DNA from 2 places in the Bacillus cereus group sp. Bce041 genome. Region 2 is predicted to be linked to the other one. Evidence: riboswitches for the same ligand, from Rfam matches in the RefSeq annotation. Region 2 holds a riboswitch; the other holds the start of a gene.

Region 1 (7,833 bases), on a different contig from region 2:
GATCCTAAATAACCAGTAGCTCCTGTTAAAAAGACATTTGAAATCTGGTTTTCTTCCAAAACGTTTGCATACGTGATAGTATCTGGTTCGTGAATCACTTTATATTCACGAAATACTTCTTCTTTCTCTACTTTTACTTCTCGCTCAATTCGAGCTAATCCATATATCGTTCTTTCTTTAAAGAAATCTTGAATTGTTAAATGTGAGAAATCTTCTTTTAACAATGTTAAGACTCGTAATACTTTTAATGAATGTCCACCAATTGTAAAGAAATCATCATGCACTCCAACTTTTGAAATTCCTAATACTTCCGCCCAGGCGTTCGCTATTTGTTTTTCTGCTTTATTAGAAGGTGCAACATATTCTTGTAGCCGAACCGGTTCATACTTTTCTTCTAACTGAGCTAACTTCTTAACATCAATCTTTTTATTAGGTGTAAGTGGCAATTCATTAATATAAATTAGTTTAGATGGCACCATATAATCTGGTAATTGCTCTTGTAACTGATAAACTAATTCTGGTATTTCTTTTTTATTTAAAGTTGTATAGAACGCGATTAAATATTGGCTACCTTCCTTACTCTTCTTAGCAAAAACAGCATTTTCTTTTATATTATGATTTTGAGAAATTTTACTTTGGATTTCGCCTAGTTCAATACGATGTCCTCTAATTTTTACTTGGTCATCTTTCCGATGTAAAAACTCTATATTTCCATCCTCTAGCAACTTAATGATATCACCTGTTTTATATATATTAACTATAGGATTAAAAGGGTTCGGAATAAAAGCTTCAATTGTTTTATTAGGCTTATTAAAATACCCTTTTGCTAATCCCACTGAATCTATATATAATTCACCAGGTACACCAATTGGACAAAGATTCATATTCTCATCCAAAATCATAACTTGATAATTAGCACATGGTTTACCGATGGGAATACTCGCAACATCCTCATTTAACTGACTAGGTATTTTATAGGTTGTCGTCACTACAGTACATTCTGTCGGTCCGTATACATTATGAATTTCAACATTTGTACCTATTCTTTCTCTCCACAATTTAATAACCTCTACAGGCAACATTTCACCGCCAATCGCAATTCTTTTTAGGGAAGCTAGCTTATATATATCTTCTTCTGCTAAATAAGTTGCTACTTGTCGAACAAAAATTGTTGCTAATGCCAAGATTGAAGTTGCTTTCACTTTATAGATTGCATTTGCAAATGCTTCTACAGACAATCGCTCTTCCTCTAATAGTACATATAAGTTTCCTCCACAGAATAAAGAAGCAAATGACTCCCATACAGAAGCATCGAAACTAAAGGATGGAAATTGGGCAAATACATCCTCTTCTGTCAATTCATATTGCTTTTTCATCCAAGTATACAGATTAACAACGCCTCTATGTGCTAACATCGTTCCCTTTGGATTCCCTGTTGAACCAGATGTATAAATCATATAAGCTACATCATCACAATGAATAGACAACTTTACATCTATATCTTCATAAGTTTCACTATCATACATTGAAACTGTTTGAACCCCATCACATGTTATAGGCGTCTCTTTCATCAATATAACTTTCGCTTGGCTATCTTGAATAATGTACTGTATTCTACTTTCCGGATAATCTGGATCAATCGGAACATACGCTGCACCAGCTTTTAATATAGCTACCATACTTACTACTGTGTCTATGCTACGTTTCATAAATATTCCAACATAGTCTCCTAATTGGACGCCGTTTTTGATTAACATATGAGCTATTTGATTACTTTTTTTATTTAGCTCCTCATAAGTTAAAGTACCTTCCCTTGAAGATAAAGCTATACGATTTGGAAATTGAGTAACAGTATTATAGAACATATCGACGATACTTTTCTCAGGATATACTGCTGTCGTATCATTCACTTGACTATAAAGTGCCATCTCGGCCTCTGTAATAATATTAAAATTATTTATATGATTACTCTTATTTTGTGATTTATTAATTAAAACACCTTGTATTTGTTGTGCATAACGAGTAATTGTTGTCTCTTTCCAATTAACACTATTAAATATTATTTCTACACTTTGCATATTTTTACTAAATACAAATTGTAATGTATTCGTGTCTTTTAGCTCATAATATGTTTCACCAATAATAATAGGTGACATTTCATATAACGTATTACCGTTTTGAAACTCTTCTATTTCTTCCTCATTCATTTCTTTAATTTGCTCCAGTTGCTCTTCAATTTGTAAATTTAAACTTTCATAGGAGAGAAAATTAGAAACTTCAATAGTAATCGGAAATAAACTTCCTCTTACATGATAAAGCACGACAATATGTTTTTCTTTAGAAATATGATATAACCACGTTGCAGTCGCTCCTATTAAATCTACAATGTGAGTCAAATTTGAAAACAGTTCCGTTTTCCTTTTTATCCTAAGTTCTGTTCCTTGCACATCTTTAGGTATTTTAATACTTCCTTCTACTTTTCCTAAAAATTCTTTTACCATCTCACTATAAGAAATTGCTAATTTCATATTTATGTAAATTCCTCTCTTAAATATAATAAAGGTGTGAAAATTCACACCTTTTTTATCCCTTATTAAAGGGCAGATTCGTTCAATTCATAATCAGTAGCGGAGATACCCCCTTGATTAGAATTGAACTTTCTCCTTATTCGCTTTTAAACTCACCAATAAGCTCTTGTAATTCCTGAGAAAGCCAACTTAAAGAAGTCGCTAATTCTGCAATATCTTGTACTGATATTTCTTGCTCTTTCATGCTTTCTTCAACATTACTACTGCTGTTGGCATAAGTATTTGCAATATGTGATAATTCATTTACGACTTGAACAATATTCTGGCTATTTTGTAAAATATCACTCGAATTACCAGAAACAGCTTTTACTTGATCTGTAACAGATTGCGCTGATTTTGAGATTTTTTCAAAGAAATCTCCGCTACTTTGAACAAGCGAAATTCCAGTTTCTACTTCTTTTGAACCTTTTTGCATGGAAACTACAGCATCTTCTGTCTCAGCTTGTGTTTCACCAATTAATTTCGCTATATCTTTTGCAGACGCTTCAGTTTGTTCTGCTAATTTTCGTACTTCATCAGCAACAACTGCAAACCCTCTTCCAGCTGCTCCAGCACGTGAAGCCTCAATAGAAGCATTTAAAGCTAATAAATTTGTTTGATTTGAAATGCCTGTAATTACAGTTACGATATCACTAATTTCTTTTGACCTTGTTTCTAACGAATAAATGATGGAAGATAAATCTTGTACTGCATTTTGGATTAAACTCATTTGATTAATAATTTGTCCAATCACTTCATTACCTTCAATTGAATGTTGTTCCATACCTTCAGAAGCAACCGCAACTTGTTTTGCAGCCCCAGTTATTTCTTCTACCTTATCTTCCATTCCATGTACAATTCCTAAACATTGTTGTACTGAAGTTTTTTGAGACTGTGCCCCTACTCTTAAACCTTCAATAGAACTTGCAATCTCTTGAACTGCCATGCTGTTTTCCTCTGTACTCGCCGACAATTCTTGTGAAGAAGAAGAAACTTGCTCAGCAGTTTGCCTTACTTTATCTATAATCCCTTTAAATTTTTCAATCGTGTTATTGAAATAAACATTAATAATTCCAATATCATCTGGTCTTTCTTTTAATTTAATACTCAAGTCACCTTCACCAATTTTACGTAACCCTTCTCGTAAATCTTTTAATGGAGCTAACGAGTGACGCACGATAAAGAATTGAGTAATAGTCGCAATTGCTAATGAAATAATGATAAAGAGTAAGCCCTGTATCATAAACTTCTCTTTTGTAATAGGAACAATGGAAGCATCTAAGTCAGCCGCAACAATTGCAACAATATTGTTTTCTCCATCTGTAATTGGTTCTAATATTGTCACCCACGAACCTATTTCATCTTCATATACTTCTGTCATTTGAGCCTTTTTCGTATCAATCACTTTATCGTATGCCTTCATCCAATGAGCGGGTTGTTCATAATAATCTCCCGGCTTTATAGGAAACGCATTTGTTAACTCTGTAGTCAAACCAACGAGTTGTAATTCTCGCTTTTCATTCGGCTTTGCTCCTGTAACATACGTTTGTCCAACGCTTTTCAATTCTTTTGACACTTCATCTAATTTCTCTGTTAACTTTTCTTTTTTCACTTTTTCGGCTGTAGGATCTTTCGCCATGTCTCTAACTAATTCTACATCCAGTTTTTTCAATACTATTTCTCCTGTTTCAATAGACTGCCTTTCAAATAAAGACATCATACTATTTTGAAACATGTTGAAACTTAACGCACCCATACTTCCAACAAGTGTCAAAATAACTAATACGGTTAATAAGACGTTCTTTTGAAGGAACGATAACTTATGCCAATATTTTTTCATTAATATCCACCTTCCTTAATCAACATAAACAAAAAAACAAAATATATGAATATTTTGTTTGAAAATGTTTCTCAATATGTTCGAGAATAAAAAAAAGCCAATGTAAAAGCATTGGCCAAGACCAACCCTATCCGTCCGGTAACTGGCTAGCGTAGCCTTTCGACCTTAGCTCCTGTAGTTTTGCGTCCTCATGTTTCCATCAGTTTGCCTTTCTCGCTGAACGAGTTGAACGATATGGGAGTTCTATGAGAATTAATTTATTCTCTTTCAAAGGTTACAACATATAAATCAAAATGTCTACTTATTTAGAGATATAAATACAAATTTTTAATGCATTGCTTTTTCAAAATAATTTCAAAAAGTACGTGAATGTTACTTTTTTTGTGTTATATAATAAAAAATGTATAAATAACAAGGATTTCTTCGGGTATTTATTTAATTTTCATTCAAATTAAACTATTCGAATATATCTTAACTAATGAATTTCGGAGGTAGTTTATCATGTTTTGGCTACAATTTCTTACCTTGTTACTCTGTATTTTTATTGGTGCACGCCTAGGCGGAGTTGGTTTAGGAGTAATGGGTGGAGTTGGCATGGCAATACTCGTTTTTGTCTTCCACCTACAACCAACCGCGCCTCCTATCGATGTAATGCTTATGATTTTGGCAGTAATTACAGCTGCTGGTGCTTTGCAAGCTGCTGGAGGAATGGACTATCTTGTTCATCTAGCTGAAAAGGCATTACGAAAAAATCCAAAGCGTATTACTTTTTTTGCTCCAATTGTTACTTATTTATTCACACTATGTGCAGGTACTGGTCACGTTGCCTATTCTGTACTTCCTGTTATTGCAGAAGTCTCTCGTGAATCAGGGATTAGACCGGAACGCCCAATGTCGATTGCCGTAATCGCTTCTCAACAAGCAATTACAGCTAGTCCAATTTCAGCTGCCACAGTTGCTCTTTTAGCAATGTTAGCTGACTATAAAATCACTTTATTAGATATTTTAAAAGTGAGTATTCCTTCCACTTTCATTGCTTGTATGTTAGCAGCATTCGTTGCTAGTAAGATGGGAAAAGAATTAAATGAAGACCCTGAATACTTAAAACGATTAAAAGAAGGAATGATTCCTAAGCTTGAAGAGAAAAAAGAATTTGTAGGTGTAAAGGGCGCAAAATTATCAGTTATCCTTTTCCTTGTAGGAACCTTCCTTGTTGTACTTCTTGGTTCATTTGAAGCACTTCGTCCAGGATGGATAGTTGATGGGAAGTTAGCCCGTCTTTCCATGCCGAATACAATTGAGATGGTTATGTTAACTATCGCGGCTCTTATTATTATTTTCTGTAAACCAAATGTAGAAAGCATTGTGTCTGGTAACGTCTTTAAAGCAGGAGCAACAGCAGTTGTTGCTATTTTCGGTATCGCTTGGATGGGAGATACTTTCTTTAATGGAAACTTAAATATGATTCAAGGATCCATTCAGCATTTAGTAACAAGTGCACCTTGGCTATTTGCCATCGCATTATTCATTCTATCTATTTTACTATATAGCCAAGCAGCCACAGTACGTGCTTTAATGCCTCTTGGATTATCACTCGGTATTCCACCAGCACTACTAATCGCTATGTTCCCTGCAGTAAATGGATACTTCTTCATTCCAAACTATGGAACAATCGTTGCTGCCATTAACTTTGATCGTACTGGTACAACAGGTATTGGTAAATACGTATTAAATCATAGCTTTATGATTCCAGGCTTAATCGCAACATTTACTTCTATCGGAATTGGAATGCTCTTAATTTCAATTATGTTTTAAAGAAAAAGCACAAACCTTTATTTAAAAAGGTTTGTGCTTTTTTAATCAAATGCTTGTTTAAATTTTGGGGCAGTCTATTTCTCCATGTAGCACTTAAAATACTACACGTCCTTCCCTACAAACTTCTCTTTACTTCTTCAGCTAATTTTCTCGTACTTTCATACGCAGATTCAGCTAAACTAATTGCTGAAATAACTGAAACACCATCCGCACCCGCTTCTATAACTGCCGCTGTATTTTCAATTGTAATCCCACCAATACCAACGATTGGCACTGTAATTCCTTGTTCTCTAAAATAAGCTAATCCTTTCGTTCCTTGAACCGCTTTCGTATCTTTTTTCGTACTTGTTGGGAAAATAGGTCCAACGCCTAAATAATCTGCTCCATTTTCGATTGCAAAGCGTGCTTCTTTAATTGTATGAGCAGATACACCGATAATTTTATCTCCCATTTTTTCACGAACAGATGTAATTCCTTCATCATCTTGTCCTACATGAACACCATCTGCATCTAATTCAATGGCTAATTCTACATCATCATTTACAATGAAAGGAACACTATATTCCTTACAAAGCGTCTGCAATTCTTTTGCAAAGCGCACTCTATCTTCTCCGATTAAAGAACCTTCCCCCTTCTCGCGAAACTGAAAAATTGTCACTCCACCATCTAACGCTTCTTTCAATACAGCTAAAGGATCCCTCGTGCAGTTATTACTTCCCATAATAAAATACACTTGCAATAGCTTAGACATTTTATCTATTTCAATGCGTGCCATTTCTTTCACTCCCTCTTACTCTAACTCCTCAATCTTTCCATACTTCTCAATATCACCAGAAGTAGTATTCGCTAACTGATTTAAAAATTCAATTTGGAAACTACCAGGTCCCTTTTCCACGGTCTTAGCAGCTGCCAGTTCCGAAGCTACACCATAAAACGTTAATGCTGCTACTGCTGCTTTTACATAATCTTTTTCCACTGCTACAAATGCTCCTATTACAGAAGTTAGTAAACAACCAGTTCCCGTAACTTTCGTTAAAATAGAGTGACCATTTCGAATAACAATCGTTCTCTCTCCATCTGTAACAACATCTTCTTCTCCAGTAATTACTGCAACTGTATTTAGTTCATCTGCTGCCTGCTTTGCAATACTTACGACATTACCATTTCCAGCACCAGCGTCTACCCCTTTAATTTCCCATCTCTCATTAATAACGTTCGCTATTTCAGCTGCATTTCCGCGAATACTCGCTAATTCAATTTCAGCCGGAATATGTCTCGCAACTTCTGTTCGATACGATGTTGCTCCTGCACCAACTGGATCAAACAGTACTGGTACATTGTTCACATTTGCTGATTTACCGGCAAGTAACATCGCTTCTACTTCTTCAGGACGAAGTGTTCCCATATTTAATACTAACGCTCCAGCAATGCTAGCCATTTCTGCCACTTCTTCTTTTGCATACGCCATTACAGGCGATGCCCCTAACGCTAACAAACCGTTAGCTGTAAAATTTGTTACAACAACATTTGTAATATTATGAACAAGCGGATTAGATTCTCTCACCAAATCCACTACTTTACTAATTTCTTTCATATTCATCCTTCTCATCT
Region 2 (11,813 bases):
GATGCATTAAAAGGAAGATGGGGACTAGCGGTAGGGGCAACCTTATTAATTGGAATCCTTATTGGAGCTGTTGAAATGCTAACAACAGGTATTTTCTCGATATTTTGGGGTTGGGAAGAAGCAAGTGATTCACTTACAGTAAGTATTATAGTAATGCTTGTTATTGGTCCATTAACAATAGGTGCCTATTATCTTGTTTTAAATGCAATTCGTGGGACTGATGCTCGCATTGGTCATATATTTAGATGGTTTAGCGATGGAAGTAAGTTGATGAAGTCGTTTTTAACATATTTACTAATGTATGTATACTTGACTCTATGGACATTACTTCTTATTATTCCAGGTATTATTAAATCATTTTCTTATTCTATGACATATTTTATTTTGAATGATCATCCAGAATATACAGCGAATCAAGCGATTACTGAGAGTCGTCATATGATGAATGGACATAAAATGGATTACTTTTTACTATGCTTAAGTTTCTTAGGTTGGTTCATTTTAAGTATTCTTACTGTAGGAATCGGTTTCTTATGGTTAGCACCTTATTTCTACGCGACATCAGCCGCATTTTATGAAGAGATTTCAAAAGAATATTATAAAAAAGAATATTATAAAAAAGAAGGCACTACTTTCTAATAAAACATATAAACTATCTACCCTAAAGAATGTAGGGAGCAGATAGCAGATGGTTTAGGTGTTTTGATATTTGTCCTATTTTCGGGATTCACTTCAGGATAAGGTATAGATTTTTATATAGAAATGCTACCCTCTATGTTTTATCATAGAGGGTTATTTTTTTATGTAAAAATGATAGGAAATAATGAATAATATATGTAAAGAAAAAAGCGAGGTGAATGAGAGTGAGCAAATTTTTAATACCGTATTCATTTTCTATATTAAGTTTCTTTATTTCAGCAACAGCACTTGATTTATATGATAGGATGGGAAACGATAGTGAGCTGGTTTCGCCGAACATAATTGGAAAGATAATTCAATCTACTGCGCAAATGGGAGTCCTTACATTGTATTTCGGAGTACCTATTATTTTAGGTGGCTGTCTACTTGGTGAGCTATTGTTTAGAGGTATCATTTTACGATTTAAACCAAGCTATATTATATCTTTATTATTATATCTATTTTTAGCTTTTAGTATTGTTTTCGTAACGGTAGGCATTCCAACTACATATGAAGATTCTAATACATTTTTCATGGGGATAACTATGATTTGTGCTGTTACATTCTTTGTGAGTCGGAATATATGGGAAAACAAGTTAATAATGGAGTGACAAAATGAAATACACCTGTCCATGTTGCGGATATAAAGTTTCACTTTATTGGATCAGTTAGAAAACCGACTAGTGAAGATGTGAAGGATGCTAGTTGGCAGCGAATTTGTTAAGTAGAATGTTATTACTCAATTTAATGGGAGTAATAACATTTTTTATTTAGTACTGAAAGAATTACTGCTGTCTTAAAGTAATAAGAAGGACTAAATCGGTAAATTTTATTAATGGATATATTTTCAATAAATACAAAAGTATAGATGTATAGTCATCTTTGTGTATTTAATGTTATCATATTGAATGATATGGAAATTTTTAATAGAATAAGTAACTAAAAATTCAAAGGTAATGAAGCTTTTGTTGTATAAAGAAAATACTTAGTAGTAATCAACAATATTAAAAATAAGATTCGTATTTATATAAATTTAGTAGAAATGGGGTTTTAAAAAGGAATGAGTATAAGCATAACGCGGCAAAAGATTTTGGCGGCCGCTTCTCAAATTGTACAATGTAAAGGGGTTGCTAAATTAACTTTAGAAGCAGTGGCAAAAGAGGCGGGTTTAAGCAAAGGTGGATTATTGTATCACTTTTCAAATAAAGAAGCTTTAATAGAAGGTATGATAGTCCGAGGGGTAGAGGATTATGAAGGGGCCATTTACAATAAAGTAGCGGAAGACTCAGAGAGGAAAGGGAGATGGGTTCGCTCTTTTGTAGAGGAAAGATTAAGTAATGAGAGAAGAACAGAAGAGTTGTCTAGCAGTATGATGGCAGCACTCATGTTAAAACCTGAATTACTTGAGCCATTACAACAATCATTTCAGCAACTGCAAAAAAATATAGAAAATGATGAGATAGATTCAGTTTGTGCAACAATTATTAGATTAGCAGCAGATGGATTATGGTATTCGGAATATTTAGGGGTTGGAAGACTAAGCCCCGAGTTAAGAGAAAAAGTGATTCAAGCTCTTATTAGTAATTCGTATAAATAGAATATACGAACTATATAATGAGAAAATAATTCACCATTGCTTCTTTAATGTAGTGGTGAATTATTTTTTTTATTAGAAAAATAGAACAATTTTATAGAGTATTGAATTATAACCGTCCAGACGGTATAGTAATATTTGGTTTAAGAGGAAAATGAAACAAAAAAAGAATAAAAGATATTTTTAGCACACTATTCGAAAGGATAGGCCGCAAAGCTTAGAGTCTACGGTAATACATATTGGTTACTAAGATCGTCTGGTTGCACATTTTTGATGCAACCGGACGATCTTTTTTTGTTATATAAATATAAAAATTTAGGAGGGAACTATGCAAATGAAAAGTACTAAAAGACATATTTCAATGGTTTCATTAGTTTTTCTAGTATTATTTTCAGTGCTGAATGTGTGGGCTCCAGTTATTCAAGCTGCTGTGATGAAAAGTCCAGTGGACGAAATTAATATTTCCCGTACTGATGGCACGACATCTGAACCATATCAAGCCTCAGATGGTATGAAAGTAGAAGTGAAGTGGTCAGCTAAAGAAAAAATAAAAAGTGGAGATCAATTCACAATTGATATGCCAAAAGAGTTTCGAAAAGACCTTATGAATATGAGTTTTCCTTTAAAAGATGCTGAAGGAAAAACAGTTGGTACATGTGAGATGAAAAAGGGTCTATTAACGTGTACTATGGGTGATTACGTAGAAGGAAAGAACAACATTAAAGGTTCTTTATTCGTAGAATTCTACTTTGGTCTAGAAGCATATGATGGTGTTAAAGAAATTCCATTAGAATTTAACGTTGATGGTCAAATCGTAAATAAAGAAGTAAATGTAAGTAATACGACAGAGAGACCGAAGCCACAACCCAATACGGAAAATCTATTGAAATGGGGTTCTTATAATCAAGAAGATCCGTCTATTGCTGATTGGCTTGTATATGTAAATGCAACTGGAACAGAAATGCAAGATCTTAAATTAACAGATACATTAGGACCTGGGCATGAGTTAATTACAGACAGCGTAGTATTAGAAGAGGCTGTATTTGAAGATGGTTATGCACCAACAAATATTAAGCCAGCAAATTTATCTAACATTAAAATAAATGCAACAAAGACTGGATTTACAATTGAATTTCCAGACAGTTCAAAAGGCTATATTGTAAGATATAAAACAAAGGTTACAAATCCTGCTGCAAAACCTCATAAAAATACTGTGAAATTAGAAGGTAAAAATATTAAAACTGAAGAAAAAGTAGGACAAGTATTTGTGAGTGGTGGAGGAGGATCCGGTTCAGGTGACAATAATCCACCTAGCATTGAAAAAAATATAGTTGATGAGAATGGCAAGCTTGTAGAGAATGAGCAGCTAACACAAATGGATCAAGTTATTCAATACCAAGTTGGTACACATATACCGAACGATCCTCCTAAATACACATCTATGGTAATTAGTGATGATTTAGAAGATGTTTTAGAAGTATTAGAGGCAAAAGTGTATGATAAAAATGGCCAAGATATTACTTCTAAAGGGACGTTAAATATAGATAAACAAAGAAGTGAAGTAACATTTACGTTTGGTGAGAATTTTGATTATAAGTCATATGAAGACCAGATAATTAATCTTAGTATCAAGGCGAAAATTAAAAATAATGCAGACTTATCTTCTTACGTAGATAAGAAGATTCCTAATAAAGCGGAATTACATTTTGATGATAAAACATTAACATCAAAAGAAGTAACTATTACACCGCCTGAAGCTCCAAAAGATGGTACAGTATCGCTTCATAAAATAGATTCTGAGAATCACAAAGGGTTAAAAGGTGCCGAATTTGAAGTTCGAAATAGTGCAAATGAAGTTGTTGCAAAACTGACAACGGACGAAAAAGGTTTTTCAGTACCTCAAACTTTAGCTCCTGGGACGTATAAAGTTTATGAAACAGTAGCACCAGAAGGATATCAAAAATTAACAAGCCCAGTAGAGGTTACACTTCAAGCTGGAGAAACAAAAACAATTGAAATTAAAAATACTGTGCAAAAGGGTCAAATTGAAATAAAGAAAATTGATTCGGAAAATGGTGAAAAACCATTAGCAAATGCAGAGTTTGATATAGTAAAAGACGGTGTAGTAGTCGAACATATTGTTACAGATAAAGATGGTAAGGCAATCTCTAAACCGTTAGCACTAGGAAAATATATTTTAAAAGAAACGAAAGCGCCTGAAGGCTACCAATTAAAAGAAACAGAGTTCGAAGTAAGTGTAACAGGGGACGGCATATTCCCAATGCAAGTGGAAAATGCAATGGTAGACAAAGGTAATATAGAAATTACAAAAGTGGACAAAGAAAACGGAGCAGTATTAGCGGGTGTCGAATTTGAAGTCCAAGATGAGAAAGATGAAGTAGTAAGAAAAGTAGTAACAGATAAAGATGGAAAAGCAAATGTTTCAGATCTATCAGTAGGAAAGTACAAATTAGTAGAGACGAAAAGCTTACCAGGTTATAAAAAGCTAACAGAACCAGTACCATTTGAAATCAAAAAAGGTATGACAAAAGCTTTAGCAATAAAAGTAGAAAACGAGCAGTTAGACAAAGGCTCAGTAGAAATTACAAAAATAGATAAAGATAGTCAAAAAGTATTAGAAGGCGTAGTCTTCGAAGTACAAGATGAGCAAGGAAAAGTAGTAACAGAAGTAAAAACAGATAAAGATGGTAAAGCAAAAATCTCTGATTTATCAGTAGGGAAGTACAAATTAGTAGAGAGGAAAAGTTTACCAGGCTACAAAAAGCTAACAGATTCAGTATCATTCGAAATAAAAAAAGGTATGACAACAGTCCTATCGGTGAAAGTAGAAAATGAACAGTTAGATAAAGGTTCAGTAGAAATTACAAAAATAGATAAAGACAGCAAAAAAGCATTAAAAGGCGTAGTTTTTGAAGTGCAAGATGAAGCTGGAACAGTAGTAAAGGAAGTAAAAACAGATAAAGATGGTAAAGCAAAAATCTCAGATCTATCAGTAGGAAAGTACAAATTAGTAGAGAAAGAAAGTTTACCAGGCTATAAGAAACTAACAGATCCAGTATCATTTGAAATCAAAAAAGGCATGACCGAAGTTCTATCATTAAAAATAGAAAATGAAATGGTAGATACGGGAAATATAGAGATAACAAAGATAGATAAAGATAATAAAGCACCGTTAGCGGGAGTAACATTCATCGTCCAAGATGAAAAGGGTAATGAAGTTACAAAAGTAACGACAGATAAAGATGGAAAAGCAAATGTTTCAGATTTACTTGTAGGAAAGTATGAATTAGTAGAGGTAGAAAGTTTACCTGGTTATAAAAAATTAGAAAAACCAATATCATTTGAAATCAAAAAAGGCATGACCGAAGTCCTATCATTAAAAGTAGAAAATGAAATGGTGGATACAGGGAATGTCGAGATAACAAAAATAGATAAAGATAGTAAAGCACCATTAGAAAATGTTGTATTTGAAGTACGTGATTTAAAAGGAAAAGTAGTTGCGAAAGTAACAACGGATAAAGAAGGAAAAGCAAACGTTTCAGATTTATCTATCGGGAAGTATGAGTTGGTAGAAGTAGAAACACCGGCAGGATACAAACCACTAGAAAAGCCAATTTCATTTGAAATTGAAAAGGGTAGAGTAACAGCGCTAAAGCTAACAGTAGAAAATGAATTAGTGGATACAGGAAATGTAGAAATTACAAAAGTAGATAAAGAAAATAAAGATGCTTTAGCTGATGCAGTCTTTGAAATTCAAGATGAAGCAGGGCAAGTAGTCGCTAAAATAACGACAGATAAAAAAGGACAAGTACAAGTTACTAATTTATCAGTCGGCACATACAAGTTAGTAGAAGTAAAAGCACCAAAAGGATATAAACAATTAGTAGATCCGATTACTTTCCAAATTGAAAAAGGCATGACAAAATCTCTTGCTTTAACAGTAGAAAACGAAATGTTAGACAAGGGAAATGTAGAAATCACAAAAGTAGATAAAGATAATCAAAAAGCATTAGCAGGTGTAGTCTTCGAAGTACAAGACGAACAAGGAAAAGTAGTAACAGAAGTAACGACAGATAAAGAAGGAAAAGCAAAAATCTCAGACTTATCTGTAGGAAAGTACAAATTAGTAGAGAAAGAAAGCTTACCAGGTTACAAACAATTAACAGAGCCAGTATCATTCGAAATCAAAAAAGGTATGACAGAAGTCTTATCATTAAAAGTAGAGAATGAACAGTTAGACAAGGGAAATGTAGAAATCACAAAAGTAGATAAAGATAGTCAAAAAGTATTAGAAGGCGTAGTCTTCGAAGTACAAGATGAAAAAGGCAAAGTAGTAACAAAAGTAACGACAGATAAAGAAGGAAAAGCAAAGATTGCTGATTTATCAGTAGGAAAATATAAGCTAGTAGAGGTAGAGAGCTTACCAGGATATAAAAAACTAGCGAAACCAGTATCATTCGAAATCAAAAAAGGTATGACAGAAGTCTTATCACTAAAAGTAGAGAATGAACTAGTAGATAAAGGTTCAGTAGAAATTACAAAAGTAGATAAAGATAGTCAAAAAGTATTAGAAGACGTAGTCTTCGAAGTGCAAGACGAACAAGGAAAAGTAGTAACGGAAGTAAAAACAGATAAAAATGGTAAAGCAAAAATCTCAGACTTATCTGTAGGAAAGTACAAATTAGTAGAGAAAGAGAGCTTACCAGGCTACAAAAAACTAACAGAGCCAGTATCATTCGAAATTAAAAAGGGTATGACAGAAGTTCTATCATTAAACATAGAAAATGAAATGGTAGATACGGGAAATGTAGAAATTACAAAAATAGATAAAGATAATAAGGCACCGTTAGCAGGTGTAGTCTTTGAAGTTCAAGACGACAAAGGCAAGGTAGTAACGAAAGTAACGACAGATAAAGCTGGAAAAGCAACAGTTGCAGATTTATCAGTAGGAAAGTACAAGTTAGTAGAAGTAGAGAGTTTACCAGGCTACAAAAAATTAGAAAAGCCTGTACTATTTGAAATTACAAAAGGTATGACAAAATCTTTAGCGTTCACTGTAGAAAATGAAATGGTAGATACGGGGAATGTAGAAATCACAAAAATAGATAAAGACAGTAAAGCACCATTAGAAAATGTTGTATTTGAAGTACGTGACTCAAAAGGCAAAGTAGTTGCGAAAGTAACAACGGATAAAGAAGGAAAAGCAGACATTTCAGATTTATCTATTGGAAAGTATGAGTTAGTAGAAGTAGAAACACCAGCAGGCTACAAACCACTAGAAAAGCCAGTTTCATTCGAAATTACAAAAGGTATGACGAAAGTCTTATCATTGCAAGTAGAGAATGAACAGTTAGACAAAGGTTCAGTGGAGATTACAAAAATGGCCGCTGAAAGCAAGGAAGTCTTATCAGGAGCTGTGTTTGAGGTTCATGATGAAAAGGGAAAAGTAGTAGTGAAAGTAACAACAGATAAAGATGGAAAGGTAAAAATCACAGATTTATCTGTAGGTAACTACACACTAGTAGAAGTAGAAGCACCAAAAGGATATGAAAAATTAACTAATCCAATTCCATTTGAAATTACAAATGGAATGATAAATGCAGTTCAATTAGAAGTATTAAACAAATTGAATCATTTAGCGCCACCAGGCCCAGAAACACCAGATCCAGAAAAACCTGGAACACCAGATCCAGAAAAGCCTGGAACACCGAATCCGGAGAAACCTGGAACACCGAATCCAGAAAAGCCTGGAACACCGAATCCGGAGAAACCTGGAACACCGAATCCAGAAAAGCCTGGAACACCAAATCCAGAAAAACCTGGGACACCAGATCCAGAAAAGCCTGGGACACCGAATCCAGAGAAACCTGAAAAAGAATTACCGAAGACAGGGCAGAAAATGCCTGTGGAACCATATATGGGAGCACTTCTTGTAATGATGAGTTTTGGATTACTCATATTAGGTAGAAAACAGCAGAGATAATAAAGGTGAAAAGGTATCCTCAAAGTATTTGAGGATACCTTTTTTAGCATAAAAAAAGCATCTAGCAAAAGTACTAGATGCAAATAAAAACACAAGGGAAGACAAAGTTCTTCCCTTTTCCCGTATGTAATTATATCAAAAAATTTATAAAAAACTAGCTATATTTAAAATATAATTTTTAAAAAAGTTATATACATAAATAATTGCAATACGCGCAGTTTTATCTTTCTGAAAAATCTATTTCTTTATTTTTGAATATTAAGACTAATTTTGATAAATCTTCAGATAATTAGAAAAAATACCCGAAAGGATATATAATATTGCTTAATAAATAATTTTAATGAATTACGTATATTTCATTTGGTGTATTAATTGAATATCATAATTTTTAATTTTATTAAGCAAGAATCTCGGTTACTTATTGCATTTCTAACATAGGGTGAGATAGAAAAATACAATAGTGTGGAGGTTTTTATAATGACGTTTGTTCTTAGTAAAATGAGTGGCTTTAGCATAGAAGAAAAGGTACATGAATTTGAATCTAAAGGATTCCTTGAAATCTCAAATGAAATCTTTTTACAAGAGGAAGAGAATCATCGTCTATTAACACAAGCACAGTTAGATTATTATAATTTGGAAGATGATGCATACGGTGAATGCCGTGCTAGATCTTATTCAAGGTATATAAAGTATGTTGATTCACCAGATTATATTTTAGATAATAGTAATGATTACTTCCAATCTAAAGAATATAACTATGACGATGGCGGGAAAGTTAGACAGTTCAATAGCATAAATGATAGCTTTTTATGTAATCCTTTAATTCAAAATATCGTGCGCTTCGATACTGAATTTGCATTTAAAACAAATATAATAGATACAAGTAAAGACTTAATTATAGGTTTACATCAAGTAAGATATAAAGCTACTAAAGAAAGACCATCTTTTAGTTCACCTATTTGGTTACATAAAGATGATGAACCAGTAGTGTTTTTACACCTTATGAATTTAAGTAATACAGCTATTGGTGGAGATAATTTAATAGCTAATTCTCCTCGGGAAATTAATCAGTTTATAAGTTTGAAGGAGCCTTTAGAAACTTTAGTATTTGGACAAAAGGTCTTCCATGCCGTAACGCCACTTGGAACAGAATGTAGTACGGAGGCTTTTCGTGATATTTTATTAGTAACATTTTCTTATAAGGAGACAAAATGAGAGAGAATAAAATAATTATGATTTCTGGAGCCAATAGCGGTATAGGTCATGCTTGTATAAAATACTTTTTAGAAAAATCATTTCATGTAATAGCGCTTGATATTAATAATAATAATTTAATAGATTATATGAAAACAGATATGCCTTTGAAAGTAGTGCAAATTGATTTAAGTAATAGCGAAGCGATTCATAATCTTTTTACTCAATTAGATTTAGAAAAGCTTTCTCCTGATATATTAATAAATGCAGCTGGTATTCGAGAGATAACACCTGTTTTACATTTATCCGATGATATGTTTAAAAAAGTAATTGATGTAAATTTAGTAGCCCCATTTATCCTTTCTAGGGAAGTAGCTAAGCGATGGTGTGAATCGAAAATAAAAGGTTGTATTGTGAATATAGCATCGGTTTCTGGATTAATGGCTGAACCAGAGCGAGCTGCTTATGTTGCATCAAAGCATGCTTTAATCGGATTGACTAAACAGATGGCTATGGAATTTGGGAAGCAAAATATAAGGGTGAATAGCATTTCTCCCGGTGTTATTAGAACTGAACTTACAGAAGAATACTTTAGTAATACAGCCTTGATGTCTATGATAAAAAGTAATCAATCTTTAGATACTTGGGGGGTGCCGCAGGATATTGTTTCATGTATTGAGTACTTGATTTCTGATCAGGCCCGCTTTATTACTGGTTCTAATTTTGTAATTGATGGTGGTTGGACTGTTGGGAAAAATTTATAATTGAGTGTTTTTGAGGAAAAGCACCTGTCCTTTTTTAGGCTGGTGTTTTTCTCACTATAAACCGAGTTTTTATTGGAGGGGGATTAATTTGCTTCAAAAAAGTTTTAAGCAAGAGAAAACGGTACCGGCTTTAAAGATGATAGCATCAATGGTTATCTTTGGATCAGTTGGATTTTTTTCAGTTCAAACAAACTTACCTTCGTTTGAATTAGTGTTTGTAAGGTGTATTTTTGCGACAATATTTTTAAGTGTATGCTGGTTGCTTACAGGGCAATATAAACAAGATAAATGGGAACGAAAAGAAGTTATTCAAGTTTTAATATGTGGCTTTTTCTTAGTATTTAATTGGGTTTTCTTATTTAAAGCCTTTGAAAATATGTCAGTTACAATTGCTATCTCGGTTTATCATCTTGCACCAGTAATTGTACTGTTAATTGGAAGTATCGTCTTTAAAGAAAAATTAACATTAATATCTATCATTTCAATAGTTGTGTGTTTTGCAGGAGCTTTATTAATTGCTGGTATCGATGGAAGTTTCTCTGTCGGTTCATTAATGTCTTCAGGTATGATATGGGGATTTCTTGCAGCTCTCTTTTATGCATTTACAACTTTATTTGGTAAAGGGATTAACAAAATGAGTGCTTATGCAATGACATTTTTACAAACATTCTTGGGGATATTTCTTTTAATACCATTTATAGATTTAGATGCTTTTAGTGGCCTCACTCAAAGTAATTGGACATATATTATAGCTACTGGTTTTATTCACACAGGGATAGTATATTATCTGTTTTTTGATAGTTTACGCTATTTATCTACAAAAACAATCTCAATATTAGTTTTTTTGGATCCGGCAGTGGCAATATTATTAGATACTGTACTTACTGGATTCCGTCCAACTTTAATGCAAATAACAGGAATTCTTTTTATTTTTATTGGTATGACTTTAACATTAAAAAAATCTAAAGATAAAAAACTGAGCCAAAAAGAAAAGCGAATTGAAAGCGATGCTAGTATATCTCAACAATAATGAAATATATTGTGTATAAAACGATAAACCTTACATGAATCATGTAAGGTTTATTTTAGTTCAATATAATTCATATTTATAATATATAATTTTCAAAACTGAGGTATGTTTTTCTTTAATATGCTTTTGATTCATATATTTTTATTTGACTATAAATTTACAAAAATGTATATGAAATCTTATTTTTTGATAATATATAAGTAATAAATTCATAGAATTGGAGTGATGAGATGCAGCCGTTAGAAAGGGAGATTCATTCTAATATGCTGAAAGTGTGGCGAATTCACGCTTTAATTGGGACGGCAGTTATACTAACAGTCGTAATTGCGTATTTCTTTTTTATGATTAACTTTAACTGGTGGGGCTGGTTGTTTGGACTATTAGTAACAGGAGCTATTACATTTATTCCACTTGATTATTTTGTGTTTCCAAATTTACGTCAGCGCTATTATAGTTACAGATTAAATGAAGAAGAGATTGAGATTCAAAAGGGAATGTTCGTTGTAAAACGCGTACTTATTCCGATGATCCGTGTGCAGCACGTAACGA

The links. Region 2 has a riboswitch for cyclic di-GMP ahead of ACUN13_RS10065 (SpaA isopeptide-forming pilin-related protein). Riboswitches for the same ligand answer to the same signal wherever they lie in the genome.
Positions count from the first base shown of each region.
Region 1: linked by a shared signal. The riboswitch ahead of ACUN13_RS21505 (methyl-accepting chemotaxis protein) and the one ahead of ACUN13_RS10065 (SpaA isopeptide-forming pilin-related protein) in region 2 are both predicted to bind cyclic di-GMP.

Region 1 is NZ_JBQXON010000007.1:97,897-105,729, forward strand. It holds gene ACUN13_RS21500 (non-ribosomal peptide synthetase family protein) at 1-2,528, opposite strand, end outside; gene ACUN13_RS21505 (methyl-accepting chemotaxis protein) at 2,665-4,407, opposite strand; cyclic di-GMP riboswitch class I at 4,542-4,626, opposite strand; gene ACUN13_RS21510 (anaerobic C4-dicarboxylate transporter family protein) at 4,909-6,222, shown strand; gene thiE (thiamine phosphate synthase) at 6,338-6,997, opposite strand; gene thiM (hydroxyethylthiazole kinase) at 7,013-7,822, opposite strand.
Region 2 is NZ_JBQXON010000002.1:787,771-799,583, reverse strand. It holds gene ACUN13_RS10080 (DUF975 family protein) at 1-639, shown strand, start outside; gene ACUN13_RS10075 (hypothetical protein) at 864-1,289, shown strand; gene ACUN13_RS10070 (TetR/AcrR family transcriptional regulator) at 1,739-2,275, shown strand; cyclic di-GMP riboswitch class I at 2,448-2,540, shown strand; gene ACUN13_RS10065 (SpaA isopeptide-forming pilin-related protein) at 2,601-8,276, shown strand; gene ACUN13_RS10060 (2OG-Fe dioxygenase family protein) at 8,754-9,491, shown strand; gene ACUN13_RS10055 (SDR family NAD(P)-dependent oxidoreductase) at 9,488-10,234, shown strand; gene ACUN13_RS10050 (DMT family transporter) at 10,323-11,264, shown strand; gene ACUN13_RS10045 (PH domain-containing protein) at 11,495-11,813, shown strand, end outside.